Linked DNA regions of Methylobacillus flagellatus KT. The protein of the gene in region 1 interacts with the protein of each later gene in a pairwise test. Links are inferred from orthologs where the notes say so. Each region holds a gene or a part of one and is shown on either strand. Other genes may lie near its edges. The genes, in order: leuS and ligA.

What was found.
Region 2: the proteins of leuS (region 1) and ligA interact in binary tests that used the Escherichia coli proteins (3 or more experiments, as listed by UniProt). The link is inferred for Methylobacillus flagellatus KT from one-to-one orthologs.

Annotation. Positions count from the first base shown.
Region 1 is NC_007947.1:2,298,662-2,313,693, forward strand. Bases 7,301-10,410 are described here. They hold leuS (leucine--tRNA ligase), read left to right. Parts: upstream 7,301-7,683; coding sequence 7,684-10,137; downstream 10,138-10,410. Other genes in these bases: MFLA_RS14665 (hypothetical protein), read right to left, coding at 7,514-7,657; lptE (LPS assembly lipoprotein LptE), read left to right, coding at 10,141-10,410. Also shown: MFLA_RS10995 (LPS-assembly protein LptD), read left to right, coding at 1-1,596; MFLA_RS11000 (peptidylprolyl isomerase), read left to right, coding at 1,604-2,917; 4-hydroxythreonine-4-phosphate dehydrogenase PdxA, read left to right, coding at 2,933-3,925; 16S rRNA (adenine(1518)-N(6)/adenine(1519)-N(6))-dimethyltransferase RsmA, read left to right, coding at 3,922-4,689; adk (adenylate kinase), read left to right, coding at 4,731-5,387; MFLA_RS11020 (methyl-accepting chemotaxis protein), read right to left, coding at 5,481-7,190; more of lptE, read left to right, coding at 10,411-10,680; holA (DNA polymerase III subunit delta), read left to right, coding at 10,677-11,693; MFLA_RS11040 (glutamate-5-semialdehyde dehydrogenase), read left to right, coding at 11,702-12,961; nadD (nicotinate-nucleotide adenylyltransferase), read left to right, coding at 13,000-13,674; bioD (dethiobiotin synthase), read right to left, coding at 13,684-14,370; malonyl-ACP O-methyltransferase BioC, read right to left, coding at 14,367-15,032.
Region 2 is NC_007947.1:1,499,790-1,514,673, forward strand. Bases 8,395-11,356 are described here. They hold ligA (NAD-dependent DNA ligase LigA), read left to right. Parts: upstream 8,395-8,815; coding sequence 8,816-10,897; downstream 10,898-11,356. Other genes in these bases: MFLA_RS07175 (cell division protein ZipA C-terminal FtsZ-binding domain-containing protein), read left to right, coding at 8,395-8,814; cysQ (3'(2'),5'-bisphosphate nucleotidase CysQ), read left to right, coding at 10,894-11,356. Also shown: MFLA_RS07155 (lipopolysaccharide kinase InaA family protein), read right to left, coding at 1-1,355; MFLA_RS07160 (LTA synthase family protein), read right to left, coding at 1,362-3,374; queF (preQ(1) synthase), read right to left, coding at 3,407-3,826; chromosome segregation protein SMC, read left to right, coding at 3,888-7,394; more of MFLA_RS07175, read left to right, coding at 7,498-8,394; more of cysQ, read left to right, coding at 11,357-11,694; MFLA_RS07190 (tetratricopeptide repeat protein), read left to right, coding at 11,697-12,599; MFLA_RS07195 (mechanosensitive ion channel family protein), read left to right, coding at 13,022-13,693; MFLA_RS07200 (cold-shock protein), read left to right, coding at 13,862-14,065; tig (trigger factor), read left to right, coding at 14,392-14,884. UniProt on the Escherichia coli protein: DNA ligase that catalyzes the formation of phosphodiester linkages between 5'-phosphoryl and 3'-hydroxyl groups in double-stranded DNA using NAD as a coenzyme and as the energy source for the reaction.

The DNA.
Region 1 (15,032 bases):
TTCGAGTTCCTGGTCCCGTTCTATTGGAATATTGCGCCCGATATGGATGCTACGATTGGCACCCGCTTCCTGAGCAAGCGCGGTGTGCAGTTTCAGGGTGAATTCCGTTACTTGAACGAGAATTACCAGGGAACGGCCAATCTGGAGTACCTGCCGAGCGACAGCAGCACTGGGGAGAACCGCTACTATGCCAAGTTCGCCCACCTGCACAACTTTCATAACGGCTGGACGGCGGCATATAACTTGGAGAAAGTCTCCGATGACAGGTATTTCTCTGAAATGTCCACCCGCATCGTCACCACCAGCCGGGTGAACCTGCCGCAACAGGCTTATGTCAACTATGCCGATGAAAACTGGACCTTCAACGCCCTGGTGCAGAAATTCCAGACACTGGATGGGCTCAACTATCCCCTGCAGCGCCTGCCGCAACTCACACTGACCGGCGACAATGAATGGGGTCCGTTCGACGTCAAGTTGTTTACCCAATGGGCGAATTTTGACCGCAACAATGATGCCATCAGTACCCAGGCCACATTGGGGGGCGGCACATTGGATACACTGGTTACGGGCAAACGCCTGGTAGCCTATCCCAGCATCAGCCTGCCCATGGCGCGCCCTTATGGATACATCACTCCCAAGCTGGGGCTGCATTACACCCAATACCAGGTCGACAATGGCGCCTTTACGCTGAGGGATAGTAACGGCAACATCACATCACAAGACGAATACCAGTCACAAAGCCGCACCCTGCCGATTTTCAGCATAGACAGCGGCCTTTACTTTGACCGCGACGTCCGCATCGTCAAGAATCGCTACACGCAGACACTGGAGCCGCGGATGTATTATGTTTATATCCCTTATCGCGACCAGTCGCTGATTCCCGTTTATGACTCCAGCATCTCGGACTTGAACATGGGCTCCTTATTTTTGGAGAACCAGTTCACCGGCCAGGATCGCATCAATAATGCCAACCAGCTGACACTGGCATTCACGAGCCGCATGATCAGCAAGAATACCGGCGAGCAGCGCCTGGCTGTGACAGTAGGCCAGCGCTATTATTTTGCTGATGAAAAGGTATACCTGCCTGGAGTCAACCCGCGTTCCGGCGACACATCCGACATCATCGGCGAAATTACTGCGCGGCTGCTCAACAACTGGAATATCGACATCTTCGGTCAATACAACACTGACCGTAGTGTTTACGTGCGCAACAACATCAGCGCACGCTATAACCCCGAGCCTGGCAAAACACTCAATATCGGCTACCGCTATACCGAAGACCGCCTGGACCAAATCAACCTTTCCGGCCAGTGGCCTCTGGGCAAGGGCTGGTACGGCCTTGGTCGCTGGAACTACTCCCTGCGCGAGAACCAGCCGATCGAAGGCATTGCCGGCCTGGAATATGATGCCGGTTGCTGGCAAGCCAGGACCGTCATGCAACGCGTATCTACCGCCACTGCAGACGCCAACTATGCACTCTATTTCCAGCTTGAGCTGGGTGGCCTGGCCTCCATCGGGCAAAACCCGCTCAAACTTCTTAACCGCGCTATTCCCGGCTATACTAGCTCCAGCCTGATCCCGGACTCCTACCAGTAATTACCTTATGCACAATCACGTTTTCAAGACTATCGCCAGACATGGCCTGATCGCTCTGTTTTTTTTCTTCAGCATTTCCGCCATGGCAGCAGAGGTCGCCAAGATGGACCGCATCGTCGCCATCGTCGACCAAGGCGTGATCACGGAGAAAGAGCTGGAAGACCGCATCCAGACTGTTATTGCGCAGCTGGAAAAACAAGGTACCCAGCTTCCCCCACGCGACGTGCTACAAAAGCAGATCCTCGAGCGGCTCATCAATGACAGGCTGCAGCTGCAATATGCTGCGCAGACCGGATTGCGTGTGGACGACGCCCAGCTCGACAAGACCATAGAGCGCATTGCAGAACAGAACAAGCTCAGCACGGGAGAGTTCCGCAAGGCACTGGAGGCTGAAGGCATTCCCTACCGCAAGTTCCGGGAAGACATCCGCAACGAAATCATCCTCGCCCGGCTGCGCGAGCGGGAAGTAGACAACCGCGTCAATGTCACGGAATCGGAAATCGATAATTTCCTGACTACCCAATCTTCGCGCAATGACATTCAGGATGAATTCGAAGTGGCCCATATCCTGATCCGTGCCCCGGAAGAAAGCACACCGGAAGAACTACAAAAGCTCAAGGCAAAAGCAGAAGCCGCACTGAAGGAATTGCAGAGCGGCGCAGATTTTGCCCAGGTCTCTGCAGGGTACTCTGATGCCCCCAATGCGTTGGAAGGCGGGATACTGGGATGGAAGGCTTCATCCCAGCTACCCTCACTCTTCGTGGACGCCTTGCAAGCCCTGCAGCCTGGCCAGCTTTCGCCTGTATTGCGCAGCCCCAACGGCTATCATATCCTCAAGCTGCTCAACCGGCGTGGCGGCAGCTCACCGCTCGTGGTGGACCAGACCCATGTGCGCCATATCCTCATCAAACTCAGTGAAGTAGTATCAGAACTGGAAGCTGAGCAGAAAATCAACTCCATCAAGGAACGCTTGGACCATGGTGCCGATTTTGCCGAACTGGCTCGCCAGTATTCGGAAGATGCCTCTGCCAACAACGGCGGAGATCTGGGCTGGACCAACGCAGGCGACACCGTTCCTGCATTTGAGAAGGCCATGAATGCGCTAGACATCAACGAGATTAGCGCACCTGTACGCACTCCATTCGGCTGGCACATCATTCAGGTGCTTGAGCGACGCAAGCAGGATATGACGCAGGAATCTGCTCGACTCAAGGCCAGGCAGGAAATCCGCGCGCGCAAGGCCGACGACGCATTCCAGGACTGGCTCAGCGAGCTGCGTGACCGCGCCTACGTGGAATATCGCCTGGAAGACAAATACTAGGCTAGCACATTGGAGATGATGCCCCGTATCGTCGTCACCGCCGGCGAGCCCGCCGGTATCGGGATCGACTTGTGCGTCATGCTGGCAGGGCACCCCCTCCCTTGCTATCTTGCCGTCATTGCCGACAGAGATGTGCTAGCATCGCGTGCCCATGCATTGGGCTTGCCCCTGAATATACATGTCTACGATCCAGCCCACTGGGCACCTCACCAGGGACAATCCCGGCTCGTGGTCTTGCATCATCCATGCGCAGCCCCAGTCACTGCTGGGCAACTTGACCCGCGCAACAGCACTTATGTACTACATACACTAGAGCGCGCAATTGACGGCTGCATGCAAGGCGAGTTTGGTGCCATGGTCACCGCTCCCGTGCATAAAGGGATCATCAACGAGGCTGGCATTGCCTTTACCGGCCACACAGAATTTCTAGCCGAACGCACCCATACCCCGCATGTCGTCATGATGCTGGTGGGCGGAAGCCTGCGCGTTGCGCTGGCCACCACCCACCTGCCCCTGGCGGAAGTCAGCCAGGCCATTACACAGGAAAGCCTGGACACCACGATCCGCATCCTGCATCGCGACCTGGTCCAGAAATTCGGCATCGCAAACCCACGCATTCTGGTGACAGGGCTGAACCCCCATGCAGGAGAAGGTGGCCACCTGGGGATGGAAGAAATCACCACCATCAATCCGGTGCTGGAAAAACTGCGGCGGGAAGGCATGCAATTGAGGGGCCCCCTGCCTGCCGATACTTTATTTACTCCGCACAATCTGGCACAGGGCGACTGCGTGCTCGCGATGTATCACGACCAGGGCCTGCCCGTGCTCAAGCATGCCAGCTTCGGCACTGGCGTCAATGTCACGCTGGGGCTACCCATGATACGCACCTCGGTTGACCATGGCACTGCACTGGACCTGGCCGGCAAAGGCAATATCGAGATTGGCAGCCTGCTCAGCGCCATTCAGCTTGCGATCAATTTGGCAGGAAATCGTCCCCAACCATCATGAAACATGTTGCAAAAAAACGCTTTGGCCAAAACTTTCTCACTGACCGCGCCATCATCAACAGCCTGATTGACGCCATTGCTCCTCAACCGCAGGATTGCATGGTGGAAATCGGCCCGGGCCTGGGCGCCATGACGCAGCCGTTGTTGGAGCGCCTGCAGCATCTGCACGTGGTAGAAATCGATCGTGACATCATCCAATGGATGCAGGGTCACTATCCGCAGGACAAGCTCACCATCTATGCCAGCGACGCGCTCAAGTTCAATTTCGGCAATATCAGCGACCGCCTGCGCGTCGTCGGCAACCTGCCCTACAACATCTCCACGCCCATCCTGTTCCACCTGCTCGACAATGTGCCACACATCATCGACATGCACTTCATGCTGCAAAAGGAAGTCGTGGAACGCATGGTAGCAGCCCCCTCCAGCGCGGCCTATGGGCGGCTTTCCGTGATGCTGCAATACCGACTGCACATGGAATACCTGCTCACCGTTCCGCCCGAGGCCTTTGATCCAGCACCCAAGGTAGAGTCAGCATTCGTACGTGCGGTACCTTATACCGTCCTGCCCCATCCGGCTAAGGACGAAGCCCTGCTTGGCAGGATCGTGACCGCTGCGTTTGCCCAGCGCCGCAAGACCTTGCGCAATACGCTCAAAGGCCTGCTGGACGACACTGGTTTTGCATCCCTGGGCATAGACCCACAGTTACGGGCGGAAAATATTGCCCCTGCCGGCTTCGTTGCCATCGCCAACTATCTGGCGGCATGAAAGCCGGCTGATATAATGCCGGATTGAAAAGAGGAGACCACATGAGAGTCATACTATTAGGCGCACCGGGGGCTGGTAAAGGCACCCAGGCCACCTTCATCAAGGAAGCATTCGACATCCCGCAGATTTCCACCGGTGACATGCTGCGTGCCGCAGTGAAGGCGGGCACCCAGCTGGGCCTGGAAGCCAAGCGTTATATGGACTCCGGCGGCCTGGTCCCGGATGATGTCATCATCGGCCTCGTCAAGGAACGCATCAAGGATGCCGACTGCCAGCAAGGCTTCCTGTTCGACGGCTTCCCCCGCACCATCCCCCAGGCGGAAGCGATGAAGCAGGCTGGGGTCGATATCGACTATGTGGTTGAAATCGATGTGCCCGATGAGGAAATCATCAAGCGCATGAGCGGCCGCCGCACGCATTTGCCATCCGGCCGAACCTATCATGTCGTATTCAATCCGCCCAAAGTCGCGGGGAAGGACGATGTCACCGGCGAGGATCTGGTACAGCGCGACGACGACAAGGAAGAAACCGTCGCCAAGCGCCTGGAGGTGTACCATCGCCAGACCAAGCCGCTGGTGGACTATTATTCCAACTGGGCAGCAAACGGCGCCGCCAATGCCCCCAAATATGTGCGTATTTCCGGCCTGGGTGAAGTCAGTGAAATCCGCAGGCAAGTCTTGCAGGCGCTTGGCAAGTAGCAAACCCCTCCGCCGATGCAGGTCGGCACATTGATTTCATCATCAATATCAAAAAGCCGAACATTCTGTTCGGCTTTTTGCATGTCAAGCGCGCTAGAATTCTTCCCACTCGTCAGCCGAGCCTGCTACCGCAGGCACCATGGCAGTTCTTGTCCTGGTTGTCGTCACAGGCTTGGAGGCCACTACCACCTTGGGCTTTGAAACGGCGACTGGCTTGGGTTTGCTGACTTTATGCACTGCAGCCTGTACCTGCATGCCATTGACCTTGAATACGCTCACTGCTTGGGCAAGGCTTGCCGCCTGATCCTGCAATGATTGAGAAGCCGCCGCTGCCTCCTCTACCAGGGCCGCATTCTGCTGGGTGACTTCATCCATCTGGACAATCGCCTGGTTCACCTGCTCAATGCCGGTGCTTTGCTCATGGCTGGCTGCGCTGATCTCACTGACGATATCGGTCACACGCTGCACGCTATCCACCACATGCTTCATCGTCGTCCCCGCCTGCTCCACCAGACGGCTACCGGCATCAACACTTTCCACCGAGTCCGTAATCAACCCCTTGATTTCCTTGGCCGCATTGGCTGAACGCTGCGCCAGGTTGCGTACCTCGCTCGCCACCACGGCAAACCCACGCCCCTGCTCACCGGCACGCGCAGCCTCCACCGCAGCATTCAATGCCAAGATGTTGGTCTGGAAAGCAATGCCGTCGATCACACCAATGATGTCGGCAATCCGTTTCGAAGATTCACTGATCGACTGCATGGTCGCGATGACCTGATCCACGACTTCGCCTCCCTGCGTGGCGATCCCTGAAGCAGAAACCGCCAGCTGGTTAGCTTGCTGGGCATTATCCGCATTCTGCTTCACGGTGGAAGTCAGTTCCTCCATGGCAGAAGCGGTTTCCTCAAGCGAACTCGCCTGCTCCTCGGTGCGTGACGACAAATCCAGGTTGCCCGATGCAATTTGCGAGGAGGCAGTGGCAATCGTCTCCGTGCCGCTTCGCACCTCACTGACTATCCTGGCCAGGTTATCGTTCATGGATTTCAGCGCATTCAACAACTGTCCTATTTCATCTTTTGAGTCGATGGCGAGAGTGCTGGTCAAGTCTCCAGCAGCCACTGTCTCGGCCAGCTTGACAGCGTTGGCAAGTGGACGGGTAATCCCAAGGGAAAGCCGCCAGGCAAAGATCGCGCCGAGCACGACTGCCACCAGGCCGATCACCAGCATCCATAGGCTCGCAGCATTTTTCACCCGCTGGATATCTGCCCCGGCCTCATCAATCAGGTGCCGCTCGAATTCAAGCAATTCATTCATGCTATCGAAATAAGCCTTGCGTGCAGGAAGGAACACCTCTTGCACATTCTTTTCGATAAGCGATGCTTCGGCACCATCTTTTCTTAATTGCAACAATTCACTGCGAACCTTGCTGAAGGCATCTGCCTTTTCCTTGGCATCCGCGAATTTCGCCTTCCCTTCGGGCTTGACCAGCAACGTTTCAAGCTGCTGTTTCAAACTATCGTTAGCTCGTGCTGTTTCAGCAATTTGCTGGATGTACATGTCATACATGGCCGCATCGGAACTCTTGATCGCGGCGAGGGTGCGCAATCCATTCTGGGTGGCATTCGACACCCACTCCGTGGTGATGCGTTCCTTTTTCAGCTCAGTTTCCACCACTTGCTTCGCCGTGCTTCCCACATTGGCAAGCTGAGCCAAGCCGAAAGCCACCATGATCATCATCAGCAACAAGATCACAGCAAACCCCGCCCCCAAACGCACCCCTATCCTCAAATCTGAAAACTTCACCTTAACCACTCTCCTTTGTTTTTATATGCTGCAGCCATGACAGGCACTCTTTCATCTGCTCAGTCCGGGATCACTACCGTGACCTCAACATGAGCGCTTGATCCAATCCGCCTTCCCTTTTGCGAAGAGCTGGCTCACCTGCATTGTTACGGCGTTGAGGAGTCCATTCTTTAAGCATTCAGGCCTGTTAAATTGTTAAAATATGTAACCAATTGCAATCCCCTCCAGAACAAAGACATTAAAATAAATATAAAAATCAATTTATTATGTAAAAAATAAGCATGCACTTATTGACATATCCATATTTCAATAAGAAAAAATAGTCAAATACGCAATTGACTATCGGCCGCCTTTCTAACCATGCCAAACCATGAATGGCTGCGCATATCCATACGCGCCGCACCATCGTATTTGCAGTTGCCGAGTTCAGGAAAACGGCGCGGCTTCAGGTATAATTTTGCTTTCAAATTCTTAATCCAGACGCCTAGCCATCATGCAGCAGCAGTATCCATTCCGCGACATAGAGCAACAAGCACAGCAATATTGGGAATCCAACGCCACATTCACTGCAACGGAAGTCTCGGACAAGCCCAAGTATTACTGCCTGTCTATGTTCCCCTACCCATCCGGCAAGCTGCATATGGGACACGTCCGCAACTACACCATCGGCGACGTATTGAGCCGCTTCCACCGTATGCGCGGCTACAACGTCATGCAGCCCATGGGCTGGGACGCCTTTGGCTTGCCCGCAGAGAATGCCGCCATCAAGCACAATGTCGCGCCCGCAGGCTGGACGTACAGCAACATCGAGCACATGAAGGGCCAACTGAAGAGTCTGGGTCTTGCCGTGGATTGGCAACGAGAAATCGCCACCTGCAAGCCGGACTACTATCGTTGGGAGCAATGGCTGTTCACCGAGCTCTACAAAAAGGGCCTCATCTACAAGAAAACCGCCACAGTGAACTGGGATCCGGTCGATCAGACCGTGCTCGCCAATGAGCAGGTGATCGATGGACGTGGCTGGCGCTCGGGCGCGCTGGTCGAGAAGCGCGATATCCCGCAATACTTCATGAAGATCACTGCCTATGCGGAAGAACTGCTGGCTGACCTCGACAAACTCGACGGCTGGCCTGAGCAGGTCAAGACCATGCAGCGCAACTGGATCGGCAAGAGCTACGGTTGCGAGGTGGAGTTTCCGCTGGCTGTCGGCAACGGTACGCTCAAGGTCTATACCACCCGTCCCGATACGCTGATGGGCGCCACCTATGTTGCCATTGCGGCAGAACACGCATTGGCGACGCAGGCCGCCAAGGACAATCCTGCCCTGCAAGCCTTCATCGAGGAATGCAAGCGGGGCAGCGTGGCGGAAGCCGACCTTGCCACCGCCGAGAAAAAAGGCATGAATTCTGGCCTGTTCGTACTGCATCCAATCACCGGAGAAAAACTGCCGGTCTGGGTCGCCAACTACGTATTGATCAGCTATGGCGAAGGCGCCGTCATGGCCGTGCCCGCGCACGACGAACGCGATTTCGAGTTTGCCAGCAAGTATAAGTTGCCGATCAAGGCGGTGATCAAGCCAGCTCACGGGGAGCTTGAATTGCCATTGCAGGCAGCTTATACCGAGCACGGCATCCTGTTCGACTCGGGCGATTTCAACGGCTTGGATTTCAGCCAGGCCAGTGACGCCATCGCCGCAGCATTGGCTGCCAAGAACCTGGGCAAGAGGCGGACGCAATATCGCCTGCGCGACTGGGGCATCTCGCGCCAGCGCTATTGGGGTTGCCCAATTCCCATCGTGCATTGCCCAAGCTGCGGCGAAGTGCCGGTGCCTGCGGAGCAATTGCCCGTCGTCCTGCCGGAAGACGTGGTCATGGATGGCGTCGGCTCTCCAATCAAGAAAGATCCGGCTTTTTACGAAACCACCTGCCCGAGCTGCGGCGAAAAAGCGACGCGCGAGACCGATACCATGGATACCTTTGTCGAATCATCCTGGTACTTCGCGCGCTACGCCAGCTTTGATGCCCATAGCAGCATGGTGGACGAGCGTGCCAACTACTGGCTGCCAGTCGACCAATATATTGGCGGCATCGAACACGCTATCCTGCATTTGCTATACGCACGCTTCTTCAACAAGCTCATGCGCGATGTCGGCCTGGTCCGGCATGATGAGCCATTCACCAAGCTGCTCACCCAGGGCATGGTATTGAAGGACGGCAGCAAAATGTCGAAGTCCAAGGGCAATACGGTCGACCCGCAGGAACTCATCGACAATTACGGCGCAGACACCGCCCGCCTGTTCATGATGTTCGCGGCACCGCCCGAGCAAAGCCTGGAGTGGTCCGATGCCGGCGTAGAGGGGGCACATCGTTTCCTCAAGCGCGTGTGGACCGCTGTCGCCAACCACGTCGAATCCGGCATCGTGGCGGCATTCACCATGGGCGACCTTTCAGCCGAGCTCAAGGCTTTCCGCCGCCAGCTGCACCAGACCATCGAAAAAGTGACTGATGACTATGGGCGCCGCCATGCGTTCAATACCGCCATTGCAGCAGTGATGGAGCTCATGAATGCCTATGCCAAGATCGAAGGCCATGACGCGACGACGCGCGCCATCCGCCAGGAGGCACTGGAAAATATCATATTGCTGCTTTCGCCCATTGTGCCTCACATTTGCCATGCACTCTGGCAGGCGCTACGCCCGGGCACCCAGCTCCTCGACACCCGCTGGCCGGTTGCCAACAAGGCCGCCATGGTGCAGGATGAAATCGAGCTGGTGCTACAGGTCAACGGCAAACTGCGAGGCAGCATGACCGTTTCCCGCACACTGGACAAGGCCGCGATCGAAGCCCTGGCTGTGCAGCAGGAATGCATCCAGAAATACCTGGCCGAAGGCAGCGTGCGCAAGATCATCGTCGTGCCTAACAAACTCGTCAACATCGTCGTAGGATAAACCATGTATATGCGCATCGCCCGCTGGATTCTGCTTGCCATGCTCCTGGCGCTCACTGCCTGCGGCTTCAAGATGCGCGGCGTGGCTGACCTCAAGTTCAATACCTTGTTCATTCAGGGGCCGACCATTTCCATCTCCAAGCCATTCAAACGCTCGCTGACGGTGAATGGCGTCAAGATCGTCAGTTCGCCGGACCAGGCCGACCTGCTCCTTGAAATCATGAGCGAGTCGCAGGAACAGCGCATTCTTTCTTTGAGCGGCCGCGGCCTGGTGCGCGAATTCGAGCTTTTCTATACCGTGAATTTCCGTGTGCGCGATCCCTCCAGTGAAACCTGGGGCGATGTGCAGACTATCAGGGGCCGGCGTGAGATCACTTATGACGATGCGCAGTTGCTCGCCAAACAGCTTGAGCAGGAGCGGCTCTACAATGACATGAAGGATGATGCTGTGCGCGAATTGCTGCGCCGCCTCATGGTCATCAAACCGGCCAAAGGCAAGCCGCGCGCACCTGACCTACGCTCGCTGGACGACACCGTGGAATGAGGATCAAGCCGCAGGAGCTGGAGCGGCACCTGGCCCAAGGCCTGGCACCGCTTTATGTCCTCATGGGCGATGAGCCCCTGGCCCAGCGCGAGAGCCTGGATGCCATCCGTGCTGCCGCGCGGGCCGCAGGCTACGACGAACGCACCCGCCTCACTGTGGAGCGCAATTTTAACTGGCAACAAGTGGCAGCCTTCGGTCAATCCATTTCCCTGTTCGCCAGCCGGCGCATCCTCGAGATCGCGGTTCCGTCGGGCAAGCCCGGCGTGGACGGCGGCAAGGCCCTGACCGCACTGGCGGAACACGCCATCCCCGATACAGTGACCATCGTCATCCTGCCCAAGCTAGAGCGCGACGCCAAGAACAGCGCCTGGTTTGCTGCATTGGAAAATCACGGCGTCTCGCTTGCACTCCATGAAGTCGCGCCATCGGCCTTGCCGCAATGGATCGCGAACCGCCTTGCCGGTCAGGGCCAGAATACCGATCAGGAAACGCTGGAATTCCTCGCCCACCAGGTTGAAGGCAACCTGCTCGCCGCACACCAGGAAATCCAGAAACTCGGCCTGCTGTACCCTGAAGGCACGCTGGATGGCAGCAAGGTGCGGGAAGCGGTATTGAATGTTTCGCGCTATGATGCCTTTCAACTGGGCGATGCCGTGCTGAGTGGCGATAGCGAGCATGCGGTGCGCATATTGCATGGCCTGCGCGAGGAAGGCGCACAACCGGTTGCCATCATGAGCGCCCTGGCCTGGGTGTTGCGCGGGCTGGTCAAGGTAAAATATGCTGAAAGCCGCGGCGGCAATCTCAACAGCGCCATGCAGCAAGCCAGGATTTACGGCGAACGGCAAAACCTGGTGAAACGGGCGCTCTCTCGTCTTAGCATGCGCCAGCTTGAGGCTGCGCTGCAAAAACTGGCTGAAATCGACAAAGCCGCCAAAGGCCTGTTGAACCAGGATCCATGGCTGGAAATCTCGCGCCTGTGCTTCGGTCTGGCGCGCATAGGCAGCAGGAAATAGAGGCAGGAATGGAAGACATCAAACACTACATGCAACAGCTCGGCAGCGAAGCCCGCACCGCTTCACGCGCAATGGCGCGCGCCGACACCGAGACCAAAAACAAGGCCTTGCGCGCCATCGCCACCGCCATCCGCCGCGAGCGCGACACATTGCTGGCCGCCAACGCAGCCGACCTGGAAGCAGCGCGCCGTCACGGCCTGGAGCCCGCCATGCTGGACCGCCTCGTGCTGAGCGAAAAAGGCATCGACACCATGGCGGAAGGCTTGGAGCAAATCGCCGGCCTGCCCGACCCTATCGGGGAAATGTCGGACTTCAAATACCGCCCATCCGGCATCCAGATTGGTAAGATGCGCGTGCCCTTGGGCGTGATCGGCATCATCTACGAAGCGCGCCCCAATGTCACTGTCGACGCCGCCGGCCTCTGCATCAAGTCCGGTAATGCCGCCATCCTGCGTGGCGGCTCCGAAGCCATCCAGTGCAACCGCGCCCTGGCCGCCATCGTGCATGAAGGCCTGGCTGCCGCAGCGCTGCCTGCCAGCGCAGTGCAAGTGGTAGCGACGACCGACCGCGCCGCTGTCGGCGAACTCATCACCATGAAGGATTATGTCGACGTCATTGTGCCGCGCGGCGGCAAAGGCCTGATCGAGCGCATCTCCAACGAAGCGCGCATCCCTGTCATCAAACATCTTGATGGCAATTGCCATGTCTATATTGACGAAAGCGCCGACCTCGCCAAGGCATTGCGCATCCTGGAGAACTCCAAGACCCAGCGCCTCGGCACCTGCAACACCGCGGAATCGCTGTTGGTAGCGCGCAGCATTGCGCAAGAAGCGTTGCCACCGCTAACTGCGATGCTGATCAGCAAGGGCGTGGAAATCCGCGGCTGCAGCGAAACCCGCGCGCTGGTGCCGCAGGCCAAGCCTGCCACCGAAGAGGACTACTACACCGAATACCTTGCCGCGATCATCTCGGTGAAGGTGGTTGCGGATGTGGACGAAGCCATCGCCCATATCAATCAGTACTCTTCCCAGCATACCGAGGCCATCGTCACCGAGAACTACACCAACGCGCGCCGCTTCTTGCGCGAAGTGGACTCCAGCAGTGTCATCGTCAACGCTTCCACCCGCTTTGCCGATGGCTTCGAATACGGCCTGGGTGCCGAGATCGGCATTTCCACCGACAAGCTGCATGCCCGCGGTCCGGTCGGTCTCGAAGGATTGACCAGCCTCAAGTACATCGTGCTGGGCGATGGTGAAGTCAGGGCCTGATGCCCTCACACCTGCATTTCACCAGCATGACGCTTGGCATGGCACCTCCAGCAACACCCTTGCCGCTCATCGGCGTGATGGGCGGCACCTTCGATCCCATCCACTTCGGTCACCTGCGCATGGCGCAGGAACTGGCCGAGTCCTTGGGTTTGGCGGAAGTCCGCTTTATCCCCTCCGCCACGCCTCCCCACCGTGAACAGCCCATGACCTCTGCCACGCAACGCGCGGAAATGGTTGCCCTCGCGATTGCCGGCAATCCCTTATTCAAGCTGGATACGCAGGAGCTGGAGCGGCAAGGCTACTCCTATACCATAGACACCCTGCAATTCCTGCACGAAGGATTGCAGGGCAAGGCCAGGCTCTGCCTGCTGATGGGCATGGATGCCTTTGCCGGTATCACCAGCTGGCACCGCTGGCAGGAGCTATTGCAATTCGCGCATATTGTGGTGACCACACGACCTGGCGCGGCATTGCCTTCAAGCAACCTGGTATTGGACGCATTCCTCCAGACGCATATGCTCTCGGACGCACAACAATTGCCTATTCAAGCGGAGCATGGGATATGGGTGCAGGAAATCACCGCGCTGGACATCTCGGCGACCAAGATCCGGGAATCTCTTGCATATGGCTGCACACCGCGCTACTTAGTACCTGACAAGGTATTGGAATTTATTTGCCAGCATGATTTGTACAGCGGCACTTCAAGGTATTGAAATACTTCCTCACTGCCACAATACACTCACAATATCCGTGTCTTCAGCAGTGCTTGCTTGATCCTGCCATGGAATAAACCCTAGATAGATCGAAGGCATACGCTGCTTCAACGTCTGCAGGTTGTCTTCCAGCATCGCCATCCCAGGATCCACTTGGTTCGCGACCCAGCCAGCCAGCGTCAGGCCGCGTTGCCTGATCGCCTCGGCTGTCAACAATGCATGATTGATGCATCCCAGGCGCATGCCGACCACCAGAATCACCGGCAAACCAAGCTTGGCAGCAAGGTCGGCCATATCATGCTGCTCATCCAACGGCACATAGAAACCGCCCGCGCCCTCGACGATCACGACATTCGCTTGCGCCTGCAAACGCCTGAAGGCAGCTGCAATAGGCTCCAGATCGATCCGCACGCCTGCCTGTTTGGCGGCGATATGCGGTGCAATCGCCGGCTCGAAGGCATAGGGGTTGATATCGGATAATGGTAAATCGACATTGCTGGCCGCCAATAGCTGCGTAACGTCTTCTGAAATCAATCGCCCGTCACGTCGCTCGCAGCCGGAAGCAACAGGTTTCATGCCTACGCTGCGCAAGCCACGCGCTGAAAACTGTCGCACCAGCATACTACTGACCATGGTCTTTCCGACGCCCGTATCGGTGCCAGTGACGAACCAGGCCTGTTGACGGTTGCTACTCAACGCGGCCTCCTCGGGTGCACAGTCACCGTGGCAAGCCCCGCCTGTTTGGGCTGGGGTTTCCAGGCATGTCCGTAGACTACCTCATAGGTTGCGGGCAATTTACCTTCATGGCGGAATTGCTCGTATGCCTCGGTCAAGCGGTTGAGGAATCCGCGTCCCAGCAGGCCGCGTGGGCGCCCCGTTGCAGCATTGTGCGCGCCGATGGCCTTGAGGTCGCGCATGACGGAGAGGACGTCGTCATAGGTGAGAACGAAATGCTCCACGTCGAGCACAGGATCGGAAAAACCGGCGCGCACCAGGGCGTCGCCGATATCGTGCATATCGATGAAACGGCTGACATGGACATGGTCGCCCCCCGACGCTGCACGCAATTCCTTTAGCGTATCCGGCCCGAAGGTGCTGAACATGAGCAGGCCCTCCGGTCGCAATACGCGCGCCATTCCCGCAAAAGCACTGTCAAGGTCGTTGCACCACTGAATCGCCACATTCGACCAAACCAAGTCGACGCTGGCATCTTTCAGTGGAAGCTGTTCGATATCCGCACACAATGCGGCAGGCCGCCTTTGCCCCGGCATCGGCAATACACGCTTGATCCATGGATAGTGCGCCAACGTCTGCTGCAACATACCCATGGCAATATCCAGCGAGATGATGTCGCTACC
Region 2 (14,884 bases), 800 kb from region 1 along the record:
ATGTAGATTGGCGACTCGCTGGCAAGTCCGGGGTTGCTTTTCATTTGCGTGCCGTCGCGGCTGGTGTAGTGGGCGTGCAGCAAGTCATCCAGGTGGTAATGGTCGGCCAGCACAGCGCCCTTGCCATTGGTGGTCCAGACCGCATGCACTAGAGTCTGGCCATCCTTGAACGCATGGATTTCCAGGCCGTTCCTGCCACCCAGCGCCCCAAGATAATGGCGCCCCGGGATCAGCTTTGCGAAGGCCTGCATGCTATAGAAGCTTGGTCGGGGCCGGAATCGCTGGATATCGCCGGTGACGCTGGCATAGTGGGTGATCCGCTCGAGCCTCGGGTAGCTGTCGCTGCCATCATCAATCAAGCCCTCTCGATGGCAGATCAGCGGGCCCCAGAAGGCTTGGCGCAATGCCCCGGATGCAGCGCACAGGATCATGTAACGCGCAAGGTAATCTGCTTGCTTTTGTTCGCCATCCGGCAACAAGCGCAGGATGCGCGGCAAGGTCCAGAAAGCGGAGGGCGACATGACCTCATGCACCCCATAGTCTCTGGTAATCTTGTGTAGCAGGCGCGCTTTTTTTATCAGGTTGAATTTGAGCGCGGCGGCTCGCCGGTATTTCAGGATGCGGTGGTCGAAGCGCTCGGGCTCTGTCGAACGCTCGCTGAACAGGTTGTTCGTATGGATGTCGGGCAGTTGATTGCGCTGCCGGAATATGTCCAGCATGCCGATGTTGTACAGCGGCTCGAAGTCGCTGATATTCGGGCCAGCAAGCGTGATGTTGCGGCGCTTGACTTCGTGATGGGCAATTTCCCAGGTCTTGAGGAACCCTTGCGGCGTATAACCGGCCCAGCGCTTGCGATTGACTGTGGAGCCGATCTCAACCATGGTGACGCGACTGCCGTAGCGGTCCAGTACCTGTTGCAGGAATGCCTGCCAGGCTTGCTGGGCTGCGGCTTGCTCCATGGCGATGGCAGCGTCGAACGGCTGCACCAGATGCAGGATGATGTTGTATTCCCTGTCCAGCAGTTTTTCGAGCAGGCGGGCGGCGTTGTGATCAATATCCCCATAGCTGAAATCCAGCCTGGCCTGCCGCAGGCCTAGTTCTTCAAGGCGGGCAATGACATAGTCATCCACTTCGAGATCGCCTGACGTAGCGACCCCGACCCCGGCGAAATCCGCAGGGATATCATGCGCAGCCGGAGGGATATGGCTGTTCGGCACCATCATTTTGCCCTTGAGAATGTAGGCGAGTCCCTTGCGGATGATCTCCCAGGTCAGCATGGAAGGCTGATGCAGGTGCGTCTTGGAGCCAGATGGAGGGACATATCCCTGGATAGGTGTTTTCTCGGTCATATCCATCACGTTTTACTGATGCTCGTTTTCTTGGGGCAGAACATGATAGAGACGTTCACGGTATAGCAACGACGGCAGTAGGGAGTTCGCCAATGCGCGTTTCTCGAAATCTGCCTGGTCTGCGGGAGGCGGCGCTTGGGTGAACTTCTTTTGCTTGATGTCCCAGATGCCGTGCGCAGGATCTTTGCCGGGGCGCAGTACCACCACCCGGTTTTCTTCCATCCAGGCAAAGTTGTTCTCGAATTGCATCATGGCGCGGCCTGGCCGGTCGCCGTTGCCGCGGCTCAAGTCCCGTCCCGTCATCGGATGTTGCGCTTGGATGCCCATGAGGGAAAGTGCAGTCACCGGCAGGTCGATCTGACTCGCCACGGTTTGTATCCTGCGTGGCTCGATATCCGCACCCAGGATCAGCGCGGGGATGTGGAAGTGGTTGATGGGCACCATGTCGTGTCCGTGAACGCGAATGTCGTGATCGGCGACCACGATGAACAAGGTGTCTTTCCAGTAGTCGCTCTTCTGCGCCTTGGCAAAGAACTGGCCCAGAGCATAGTCGGCATATTTCACTGCGTTGTTGGCAGTTGCCTTGATCGGGTCATAGAGGTCTATGCGGCCATCGGGAAACTCAAACGGCGCATGGTTGGATGAGGTGAAGACTAAAGTGAAAAATGGCTTGCCGCTGGCATGGCTGGCCATGATTTCGTCATGCGCCTTGTTGAACAGGTCCTCATCCGAGACGCCCCAGCTGCCGACGAACACGGGCTTTTCATAGCTGTCGAAATCCTGCTCGCGCTGGAAGCCGTTGCCCATGAAGAATCCCACCATATTGTCGAAGTGGGATTCGCCGCCGTAGATGAACTCGGTGCTGTAGCCTTGCTGTTCCAGCAAAGATGCCAGAGTAAAAAAGTTGCGTTGCGACAAGGATAGCTTGACGACGCTTTGCGCTGGTGTCGGCTGGAAGCCCGTGACCACGGCTTCAATGCCGCGTACGGAACGCGTGCCTGTTGCATACATCTGTTCGAACCACCAGCCTTGCTCCTTGAACTTCTCCAGGTTGGGGGTCACTGGCGTTCCGCCTAACGACTCGACGAAGGTCGCGCCCAGGCTTTCCTCAAGAATGATGACCAGGTTGAGCGGGCGCTCGCGCTGGCGCGACGGCGTCAACTGCGACAGCGTGGGCAACCCAGGGTGATCCACGGGCGAAAAGCTTTCATCGAACCTGGCGCGGGTTTCCCTCACGATCCGGTAGACTTCCTCATCCGGGAGAGTGCCGTACATCTCGCTCGACTTATTTTCATGCTTGAGGCTGTATATTGCATGGATCAGGGACCACGGAGAATTCAGGATCACGCTGTTGACCATGGAGTCCGTTGTGCGCGCAAACATGGCTGGGTTGGCCGGGCGGTGGCTGATAGTGCCGCGCACCACCAATGCGACAAGGATGAACACCAGAGGCCAGCTCAACCATAAGGTCCAATTCCTCCAGCGTTGCTGTTGACTGAGCCAGGGGGTCATGAGCCAACCGGTGGCCAAAGCCGCCAGGCATGTGCCGAGAACGCCGACGCACAGATGTATCCTGAAGCCATTCCACAGCATGGACCAGACTTCATTCGGGTATTTGAGGTATTCCACGAAAAGCCGGTTGGGACGGGTTTCGTATTCCCCGATGAAACCCGGGGTTGCAAGCTCCAGCAATATTACCAGGCTGATGCAAAGCACCACCCAGGAATAGGTGAAGCCGCGCCACAGGCGCCAAAACCTTCCGATGGCGAGCAAAGGCGCCAGCAACAGCGCAGGCAGCCACATCAAGCCGATCTGGATGCTATCCACGCGCAAGCCGTTCAGCATGACCTCTTGCCAGCTGGAGACGGCGGAGACCCGGTCGTATTGCCAAGCGACCAAGCCTGCCCGGGAGAGGCTGAAGATGAGGAAGCTGACCAATGTCATGACCAGCAGCGGCGCATAGGGGCCAAACCTACCAGCCAGTGTCCAGAGTGAGCTGCGGCTACGTTCCAACAAACCGACCATGTGATGACGACTTTCGTTAATTGATAGAATATTTAACCGCGGATATTCGATTGTGATTCAAATTCGGCCAGTTCGACGCGAGGCTGCGGCTGCCAGCCCGGCTTGCGGTGTTCGGCAACCACGTTGGTAAAGATGCCGCCGCGCACGTAGAACTTGGCAGTAAGGCGCATGAACTTGGGATCGGTCGCCACGACCAGGTCATCGAGGATTTGGTTGGTCACGGCTTCATGGAAGCAGCCTTCGTCGCGGAAAGACCAGATATAAAGCTTGAGGCTCTTCAACTCGACGCATTTCTGGTCGGGAATGTAATCCAGATAGAGCACGGCGAAATCCGGCTGGCCGGTTTTCGGGCACAGGCAGGTAAATTCCGGGATCTCCATGTGAATATGAAAATCGCGTCCCGGAGTGGGGTTGTCGAAGGTTTCCAAGGCTTTGCTGGGTTGACTAGACATAAGGGCTACCGTATAAATCGGATTATCAAAAAAGTGTCATTATAGCCAAGACCTCCACCAATTGCGCCTGACTCATCTAAAGCTCGCAGGTTTCAAATCCTTTGTCGACCCCACTACCTTGCATATCCACGGCCAGCGCGTCGGCGTAGTGGGCCCCAATGGTTGCGGCAAGTCCAATGTCATGGAATCGATACGCTGGGTGCTGGGCGAGTCCAGCGCCAAGGAAATGCGCAGTGAATCCATGGCTGACGTTATTTTTAACGGTTCGGGAAATCGCAAGCTGGCTTCCCGCGCCAGTGTGGAGCTCATCTTCGACAATAGCCTGGGCGGCGCGGCAGGGGAATGGTCGCAATATGCCGAAATCTCCGTCAAGCGCGTGATCGAGCGCGAAAAAGGTTCCAGCTACTTTATCAACAACACAGCTGTGCGGCGCCGTGACGTGGCCGACCTGTTCCTGGGCACCGGGTTGGGTGGCCGCGCCTATGCCATCATCGGCCAGAACACGATCTCCAGGATTGTGGAAGCCAGACCCGAGGAAATGCGCGTCTTCCTTGAGGAAGCTGCTGGCATTTCCAAGTACAAGGAGCGCAGACGCGAGACCGAGAGCCGGCTACGGGACACGCGTGACAACCTGGTACGCGTGGAGGATATCCGCCAGGAAATGGACAAGCAGATCATACGCCTGGAGGCACAGGCTGCGGTCACTTTGCAGTACCAGGCCTTGCAGGCCAACCTGCAGTTGGCGCAAGGGCAGCTCTGGCTGTTGAGGATGCGCGACGCCAGCAACCAGTGGGAGAAGTCGAAGGCCGCCATGAACCGGCTTGGCATCGAGCTCGAAGCGCAGATGGCCGCCCTGGGTCAGGCGGAGAGCAGCCTGGAAATCTTACGTCAGCGGCACCAGGAGGCCTCGACCCAACTGCAGGCGGCGCAAGCTGCTTATTACGAAGCTAATGCCGAAGTCTCCAACCAGGAACAGCAATTGCGCCACACGCAGGAGGCGCGATCGCGCCTGCAGGCGCAATTGCAGCAGATAGCAGCACAGTCGCACAAGCTCGAACAGCAGCATCAGGAATTCAGTACCAAGCTGCAGGCATTGCAAGCTCAGCAGCAGGTAGCGCTTGCCGAGGAAACCGAGGCCGGCGAGCAACTGCAGGCATTGAAGCAGAGGCTGCCGGAAATGGAGCGTGCCTTCCAGTCTGCCTTGCATATCCACTCCGCCGCACAACGGGCATTGCATGAGGCGGAGCAGGTCATACGCCTGGAGGAGACCAATCTCAAGCATGCCGAGCGCACCTCAGAGGATACTAGGCTGCGCCTGCAGCGCATGCAGCAGGAGTCAGACAACCTGAAGATGCCGGACGAGGCAAGGTTGCATGAGCTGGAAGCCGACTTCAAGCAGGCGGCCGGCCAGCAGGCTGAACTTGAGCAGGAACTACAGCGACTACGGGAGCTTGAGCAGGAACAGGCCGGGCAGGTCCAGGCATTGCGCGAGCAGCAGCTGCAACATGAGCGCCGCCTGGCACAGGCAGAGGCCGAGGTTGCCTCTTTGCGCAAGATACAGGCAGCGCTGGGCAAGCAGGGGCAGTTGGAGGGCTGGCTCAGCGCGCATGGCCTGCATGACAGTGAGCGCCTCTGGCAAAAGATCAGGATCGCGCCGGGGTGGGAAACCGCGGTTGAGGCGGTGCTGGGCGCCCGCCTCAACACGATTGTCGGCATGCCGGAGCAGGAGGTGGCGAGTCTTGTGGCAGAGCGTCCTCCCGCGGCACTGGTGCTTGCTCTTGCAGGCGACTCAGTGTCGGCTCCCGCCCATGCGCAGCAATTGAGGGCCATGGTAGAGGTGCAGGAGCCTGGATTGCAGGGACTGCTGGCCAACTGGCTGGACAATGTCCTGGTCGCGCAAACGGTGGACGAAGCAGAGAAGCTGCGCCTTTCATTGGAAAACGGGCAATGCGTGGTCACTGCGACAGGTGATATCTATGACCGCCACAGTATCAGCCTGCATGCGCAGAACTCGGAGTTGCACGGCGTGCTGGAACGCCAGCGAGAACTGGATATGCTGGAGGCTGGCCTGCCGCAAATGCAGCAGTCGCTTCAGCAGGCCAAGCACGCTTTGCAACAGGCAGAGCTCAAGCAGCAGGAGTTGCGCCAGCAGCAACAGCAATTGCAGCAGCAATTACGTAGCACGACACAGGCGCAACACCAGCGCAGCTTGCAGATCCAGCAGCTCACTCAAGAAAGGCAGCATATCGCCCAGCGCCGCCAAGGACTGGAGAAAGACATTGTCGTCCTTGGCCAGCAATACCAAGAATTACAGCAGGGTTGCCAGCAACAGCAGCAAAAGCTCGGCCAGCTACGGGCATCCCTCAGTCAACTGCAATCCGAGCGCCAGGAAACCCAGGCCAAGCGACATGCCGCTGAAAATGAGTTGAATGCGGTGCGGGTTGCCTGGCAAAAAGCCGAGCGGGCAGCACAGGAAAAAACTTTCAACCACAAGCTGCTGGCGACTAGCATCGCTGATAGCCAGAGCAGATTGAACGCGATCCAGGAAGAGCAGCAAAGCCTCACCACTCGCCGCCAGGAAGCGCAGGCACTGCTCGAGGCTGCGGCAATGGAGCACCTCAAGGCCAATCTGGAAGCCGCGATCGCCCGCAAGCAGCAGTACGAGGCTGCGCTGGCCACCGCACGCGACGCGTTGGCGGAAGCCGACAATGCATTGCAGCAGCAGGCACGCAACCGCATGCAATGCGAGCAGGGCCTGCATCCCTTGCGCGACAAGCTCGAGCAGTCGCGCCTCAATGAACAGCAGGCGCGACTGCACTTTGAGCAATGCCAGCAAAACCTGCAGGATTGCGGGCTGGAGGAAGGGTCCCTAGTCCAGGGGCTGACTGCCAATACAAAAACCAGCGACCTTGAACGCAGGATTGCGGCATTGGGTGTGGAAATCGAGGCGCTGGGGCCAGTGAACCTCGCCGCATTGCAGGAATTGGAAAGCGAGCGTGAGCGCAAGCAATACCTGGATAGCCAGTCGGCAGACCTGGAGCAGGCCGTCGCCACGCTCGAGGATGCGATACGGCGCATAGACCGCGAAACGCGCATCCGACTGCAGCATACTTATGACGAGGTCAACCGCAACTTTGCGGAGTTGTTTGCGGAGTTGTTTGGGGGCGGGCAGGCCAGGTTGGAAATGCTGGGCGATGAAATCCTTGACACTGGTATGCAGGTTTTTGCCCAGCCGCCGGGCAAGAAGAATAGCACCATCCATTTGCTGTCGGGTGGCGAGAAGGCGCTGACGGCCCTCGCGCTGGTGTTCGCCCTGTTTCGGCTCAACCCGGCTCCGTTCTGCCTCATGGACGAGGTGGATGCACCATTGGACGACAGCAATACCGAGCGTTTTTGCGCCTTGGTGAAAAAAATGTCGGAGCGCACACAATTTTTGTTTGTGAGCCATAATAAAATAACCATGGAAATGGCGCAGCAGCTCATTGGCGTCACCATGCAGGAATCCGGCGTCTCCCGCATCGTGGAAGTGGATATCGCGGCGGCATTGCAGATGCATGAGGCGGCATGAGTGGATCCGTTCTCAATGCTCACTGGCACGCATGGCACGCCGGCAACACTCTTGAATAAACCAAGATCATTTATCAGATCAAGAAGCTTGGAGTATTAACATAATGACTGACCTACATTGGGCCTTACTGGGGCTGGGCGTCCTGATCATCGGCGCCGTGCTGGCCTTCAATTGGTGGCAGGAGCGCAAGTTCAGGCAGGAGACTTTCAAGCGCTTTGATGAGCCCAAGTATGATGCCTTGATGGAAGAGGCGCGCGCCCTGCGCAATGAAGAGTTCCATATAGACCCGCATGCGGTCAATGATGTGGATGATGGTCAAACTGCCGATCCTAGTACCGTTAAGCAAGCCTCTTTCGAGGAGCAGGTTGATCTCCGGGATGTGCCGGAAGAGCAGGGCGCAGCCTTGGCTGGCTCCTATGCCGGGACCCAAGAGTCAACGGATGAGGTAATGGTAGAAAGCGTACCGGAAGAAACGGAGCTGCCACCATGGGAAGACCATGCCCAGGATGAAGGCAGGGAACCGGTGGAATCTTTCACTGCTGCCTCCGCGGAACCGGCGCCTGCTGCCCACCCTGTGCTGACTATTCCCCCTGAGGTGAATCCCGACATTGACTTCGTCGCGGTGCTTTCATTGCCTGCTCCCGTCAGCGGCCAGGCATTGCGGGAATTCCTCCATACCATCACGGATATCGACAAGCCAGTGTATGCCTATGGGCTGGGCAGCGACCAGCGCTGGCACTTGCTGACAAGGGAGCAGGAGTCTACCCAGTTTAGTGCTGCCGTCTGTGCCTTGCAGCTTGCAGACCGTGCAGGCGCAGTCTCGACAGGCACCCTGTCCCGCTTCCACCTTGCAGTCGAAGCGCTGGCCAAGTCCCTGCATGCGTCCATTGAATGGCTGAATGCGGAAAACCCATTGCAGCAGGCTGTCGAGCTTGACCAGTTTTGCGTGGAAGTGGACAAAATGGTTGGTTTCCACCTTGCACAAGGTGCAAACGGGCCGTTTACGGGTACCAAGTTCCGTGGCCTGGCTGAAGCAGGCGGCCTGACGCTGGGAGAGGACGGGGCCTATCACTACATCATTGAGGACAGTAACGGTGACCGGCACGTATTGTTCTCCGTGGTCAATCATGACAAGTTGCCATTCAGTACCGAAATGCTGCGTACTTCGGTGATCCGTGGAGTGACCTTCCAGCTCGATATCCCGCGGGTACAGAACTGTAGCGAGGCATATAACCATATGGTGCTGCTGGCCAGGCAAATGGAGCATGGCCTGGGAGCCCGCCTGGTGGATGACAGGCAGCATGAGTTGAGCGATGCCCAGATCGACAAGATCCGCCACCAGATCAAGTTGATCCACGACAAGATGATTGCGCATGGCATCGTGCCGGGCCAGGCTTACGCTCTGCGCTTGTTCTCCTGACATGACGGGTATGCAACACGGCTTGTTTTCGCCGCCAGCGCCTGCCGGCCTGGCTGAAAAGGTGGAAGCATTGCGCGCCACGATAAGGCGCTACGACTACGAGTATTATGTATTGAATGCGCCCAGTGTGCCGGACAGCGAATATGACCGGGTATTCCGCGAGCTCAAGGCGCTGGAAGATGCGCATCCGGAGCTGGTGACGCCGGACTCTCCCACGCAGCGGGTCGGCGGTGCAGCCATGGCGGAGCTCATGCCGGTGAGGCATCACGTGCCCATGCTGTCGATCGAGACGGAAACTGATACCACGCCCCAGGGTGCCTATAACTTCGATGCACGCGTACGCAAGAAGCTGGGACTGCTGCCGGAAGATGGGCCGATTGAATATGCAGCGGAGTTGAAATTTGACGGCCTGGCGATGAGTCTGCGTTATGAACATGGCCTGCTGGTGCAGGCGGCAACCCGTGGCGACGGCGAGGTCGGCGAAGACGTGACACATAATATCCGCACCATGCGCCAGATTCCGCTGCAATTGCACGGCGAAGCGCCGGAAGTGCTTGAGGTCCGGGGTGAGGTGTACATGAGTCGCCCAGATTTCGAGCGTTACAATGCACGCCAACGTGAACACGGCAAGCCGACCTTGGTCAATCCGCGCAACGGCGCGGCAGGCAGCATCCGTCAGCTCGACCCGCGGCTTGCCGCCCAGCGCCCTTTGTCATTCTTTGCCTATGGTCTTGGAGAGACCAAGGGGTGGCAGGTACCTCTCACGCACGCCCAGGTGCTGGATGCGCTCAAGGCCTTGGGTCTACCTGTGTGCAACGAACGTGCCGTCGGTATGGGCGCAGAGGCACTGGCGGCCTTCCATCAGGCCATTTCCGCCAAGCGGGACCAGTTGCCTTACGATATCGATGGCGTAGTCTACAAGGTCAATCGCCTGGACTTGCAGCGCGAGCTTGGTTTTCGTTCCCGTGAACCGAATTGGGCCGTGGCCCACAAGTTCCCGGCGCAGGAAGAAATGACGGTGCTGGAGCATATCGATGTCCAAGTGGGGCGCACCGGCGCCATCACCCCCGTGGCGCGCCTGAAGCCGGTATTCGTGGGAGGTGTGACTGTCACCAACGCCACGCTACACAACCAGGATGAGATCGACCGCAAGGACGTGCGCATCGGCGATACCGTGGTGGTGCGCCGCGCCGGCGACGTCATCCCCGAGGTCGTGTCCGTGATCAAGGAAAGGCGTCCTGCTGGCTCCCAGCCCTACATTCTGCTTGATGCGATAGGCGGCTTATGCCCGGTATGCGGCTCTCATGCCGTCCGGCTGCCTGAAGAGGCCGCTGTGCGCTGCACAGGCGGCTTGTTCTGCGCGGCACAGCGCAAGCAGGCCATCCTGCATTTCGCTTCCCGCCGTGCCATGGATATCGAAGGCCTGGGAGAAAAGCTGGTCGACCAGCTGGTCGACCAAAACATGGTGGAAACCCTGGCGGATCTATATGACCCGGGGAAAATCAATCTGGAAACGCTATCCGGGCTGGATCGCATGGCCATGAAATCTGCCCAGAACCTGCTGGATGCGTTGCAGAAAAGCAAGCAGGCGACGCTGAACAGGTTCATTTACGCACTGGGCATACGCAACGTGGGAGAAGCGACGGCAAAGGACCTGGCGCGTCATTTCGGCAGGCTGGATGCGCTGCAAGCAGCAGATGTCGACACTTTGCAGCAGGTGCCGGACGTCGGGCCTGTTGTTGCACGCTCAATCGCGGAGTTTTTTGCCGAGGAGCATAACCGTGAAGTGATTAGGAAGCTGCGCGATGCCGGCATCCACTGGAGCGAGACTGATGGCCAGCCAGCCAGTTCCAGCAAGCTGGAGGGAAAGACCTTTGTATTGACTGGTACGCTGCCAACTATGTCCAGGGATGAGGCCAAGGAAAAGATAGAGGCGGCTGGAGGCAAGGTTAGTGGCAGCGTTTCCAAGAAAACCAGCTATGTCGTGGCGGGCAGCGATGCCGGCAGCAAGCTTGCCAAGGCGCAGGAGCTGGGGCTGGCGATACTGGACGAGGAGGGGCTGTTGAGCCTGCTCGCTGAATGAGTCATGCGCTGCTCCCGGCATTGATCCGATTGGCGCATAAGGCCGGGGATGCCATCATGCAGGTATACCGGGGAGATTTTGCAGTACAGCGCAAACAAGATTACTCTCCCCTGACAGAGGCGGACCTGGTTGCCCATGGTGTCATTGCCGCGGGCTTGCAGCGCTTGACACCGGGCGTGCCCTTGATTTCCGAGGAGTGCGAGCTTGCTCCGTTCTTGGAGCGTCGGCAGTGGCGGCAATACTGGCTGGTAGACCCTCTGGACGGCACGCGGGAGTTCGTCAAGCGTAATGATGAATTCAGCGTCAATATCGCCCTGATCGATCAAGGCCGGCCTGTACTCGGGGTCATCCATGCGCCAGCACTGGGGCTCAGCTATTATGCCGACGGTAAAGCTGCCTATAAGCAATCTGGCAGCGGGTCAGCCATTAGGATTCACGCGCGGACGCTGGATTTTGGGCATATCACGGTAGCGGTCAGCCGTTCCCATCTCAACAATAAAGTCCAGGCAATGCTGCGCAACATTGCCAAGCGGCATGGCGAGCCGGATATGATCAGCATGGGGAGCTCTCTCAAAATATGTCTGGTGGCGGAAGGGCGGGCTGATGTCTATCCTCGCCTGGGTCTGACATCGGAGTGGGATACGGCAGCCGGGCAATGCGTGCTCGAATGCGCAGGCGGGCAAGTGGTGGACCGCCATGGCCTGGCCCTGCAATACAATGGCAAGGATACGATTCTCAACCCAGAATTCTTTGCGCGTGGCGCGACAGCGCACGACTGGAATCAATATATGGAGTAACAATGTTTTTTTTTAGAGTACTCATGCTAGGCATGTTTGCCAGCGGTCTTGTTCACGCCGGCACAAACCCGGCCGAGGGCTGCCTCGGAGCGCTGGGTGAAGACGATGCCGCCGCCGCATTGGCGCAAGCGAAACAGGGCCTGGGAAAACAGCCGGGACAGCGCGATCTGTTGCTGTGCAAAGGCCGGGCGGAATTGAGCCTGGGGCAGGGTGAAGCGGCCATCGAGAGCTTCACTGCCGCAGAGTCGCAGGCGTGCACAGGACATGAGCGCCTGGTGACCCATTTATTCAAGGGGAATGCCTACAATGCATTGAAGCAGTATGCGCAGGCGCAATCCAGCTATGAAGCAGCACTGGTGCTTGCCGAGCAAGAGAAAAACCAGAAATTCCAGTTCATTTCACACCTGTTGGCAGGTGAGGCATTGATGCAGCAAGCCTTGTTGCCGCAGGCGCAGCGCCACTATGAAGCGGCGCTTGAGCTTGCCGGCAATAATAACGAGCGGGCCGACGCCAACGAACACTTGGCGCAGCTCAAGGCCAGGCAGGGGCTTTATGATGATGCCATCGCGCACCAGGTCAAGGCATTGGTCATGCAGGCGAGCGATGGCAGCTTCGATGCCTATGCCAATGCCGGATTGGAATTGGGCTCGCTCTACATCAATGCCAAAGATTTTCAAAATGCAGAGAAAAATCTCAACAGGATCATCCTCAAGGCAAAGGATGCCGGCGATGGCTATTGGGTAGCCAAAGGTTACTACTATCTGGGACTGAACTTCATTGCCGCAAGCCAGCCTGACAAGGCGAAAGCGATGTTGACGCAGGCACTTGAAATTGGTGAGGCCATAGGCGCAGACAAGTTGATGGCGGAAGTGAACATGCAGCTGCAGAACCTATCACAGCGCTAATTACTCTTGAGCGGCGTAGGCAGGTCAGCTCCTGTTGACAGGGGTGCATGGTGTGGCGCGCCAGTCCCCGATAAAGCAGCATCCCGCGATTCCGTATACTCGGGAAAGCTGCATGCGGACAGCGGGAAAAGCTGATCTCTATCCCAATATACAATTATTTCTATACGTTCGGTTTGAGCGCTGATTTGCTGTTCATAATAAGCTTTTTTTGTGCTTTTTAAGCTGCGGTTGAAATAAAAATATATTATTAATCAAATTATTAAATAATTTTTCTATATTTAACTTTAACTTAAAAAAGTTATTTGTTTGCGGACATTCCGCATTTACGGGAAAATACCTGTCCTATCCTGAACAGCCAGGTATTACCGCTCTGGTTCAAAAGACCTGTTATCAAGGTCATCAATAAATAGAGGAGTGTGCTTATGCAACAGCAGATTGATATTTTTCTCACGTCGCTCAATGAGTTCTGGAGTCAGGTGGCATATTTCTTCCCCAAGTTGCTGGCCGTGATCGTGATCCTTGCCTTTGGTTGGGTGTGTGCCAAGGTTGCCTGTCTGGGCGTCAAGCGCATTCTCGAGCTGGCCCAGTTCGACAAGTTTGCCGATCGTTCCGGCCTCGAGGCATTCCTCAAGCATGGCGATTTCGACCTCACCCTGAGTGGCGTCATCAGTCAAGTCATCTATTGGCTTGTGATCCTGCTGTTCGTCATCACCGGCGCCAATACGCTCGGACTCAATGAAGTCGCCCACATGCTGAACAACCTGGCCAATTACCTGCCCAAGATCATTGTCGCCATCCTTGTGTTGATCTTCGGTACGTTGCTGGCACGCTTCGTCAACCGTCTGGTGTTCGCATGGTTGCATGGTATGAAATATGATGGTGCGCTCAGAATCAGTACCACTGTTGAGTATGGCATTCAGATATTTGCCCTGTTTGTTGCTCTTGAGCAGCTGGATATCGGCACCCAGCTTCTGACTGCATTGTTTGTCATTGTGTTTGGCGCGATCTTCCTGGCACTTGCGATTGCATTCGGCCTGGGGGGGAAAGACCGGGCTGCCCGTTTTATCGAGGAAATACAATCCAAACGTAAATAACATCAACCTCTGCTGCAATCCTGTCAGGGCCGCAAATGCGGCCCTGAGCTTTTCTAACTGTAGGAAAGCACCTACAGCACAATCAGCAAATGCTTATCCGCCAGCCTGCCTGCTTGTTTTAGCATGCAATTGCAGTCAGTTCTTAGTTTTCATATTTGGAGAGATGATATGGCACTTGGTACAGTCAAATGGTTCAACGATGCAAAAGGCTTCGGATTTATTTCGCCGGACGAAGGAGGCGATGACTTGTTCGCGCATTTTTCTGAAATCCAGACTAGCGGATACAAAAGCCTGAAAGAAAATGACAGGGTGCAATTCGAAATAACCCAGACAGCCAAAGGGAAACAGGCGTCCAATATCCAAAAAGCCTGATCCCGGACATCTGCAACATGAAGGGCTGATCCAATTGATCAGCCCTTTGTTTTGACTATTCCCAGTCTCTTCCTGCCCAGGCTCGTATTCTGCCGCCCTGGCGTTTCTGCGTTTCCTGAGATTATGTTTTATAGCCACCTATGCTAGAATCTCCAGTTAATATTCATGTCCAATCCTGCACTGTGATTGGCAGGATTGAAGCGAATGCTGGCGTAAAACTAGAGTCATGGTTTTGCAATTTTTAATTTTCAATAAGTTGACCGGGGCGAAGGCCGCATTTTCAGCATCGCCCGTCAGCGCATAAACTCGATTTAAGGAACACAGCAATGCAAGCAACCGTTGAGACCATCAGCAATCTTGAGCGCAGGATGACGGTTTCTGTACCAGTACAGCCGCTGGAGTCAGAAGTGAACGAGCGTATTAACCGCCTGGCTCGCACTGTCAAGATGCCGGGTTTCCGGCCTGGGAAGGTACCGTTGAACATTGTGCGTCAACAATACGGTGCGCAAGTGCGCAATGAGGTGCTCTCCAATGCAGTGGAGCGCAGCTTCAGTGATGCCGTCGAGCAGAATAAGCTGCGAGTCGCCGGATACCCCCATATCGAACACAAGCCCTATGCAGAGAATGACCCGCAGATTGAATATGTTGCCACTTTCGAGGTATTCCCCGAAGTCAATATAGGCGACCTGTCCAAGGCCAAGATCGAGCGCCCTGTTCTCGAGGTGGGTGAGGCAGAGGTCAAAAAAACGATTGATGTATTGCTGCGCCAGCGTGCGACATTCGAGCCCGTCAAACGCGCTTCCAAGAAAGGCGACAAGA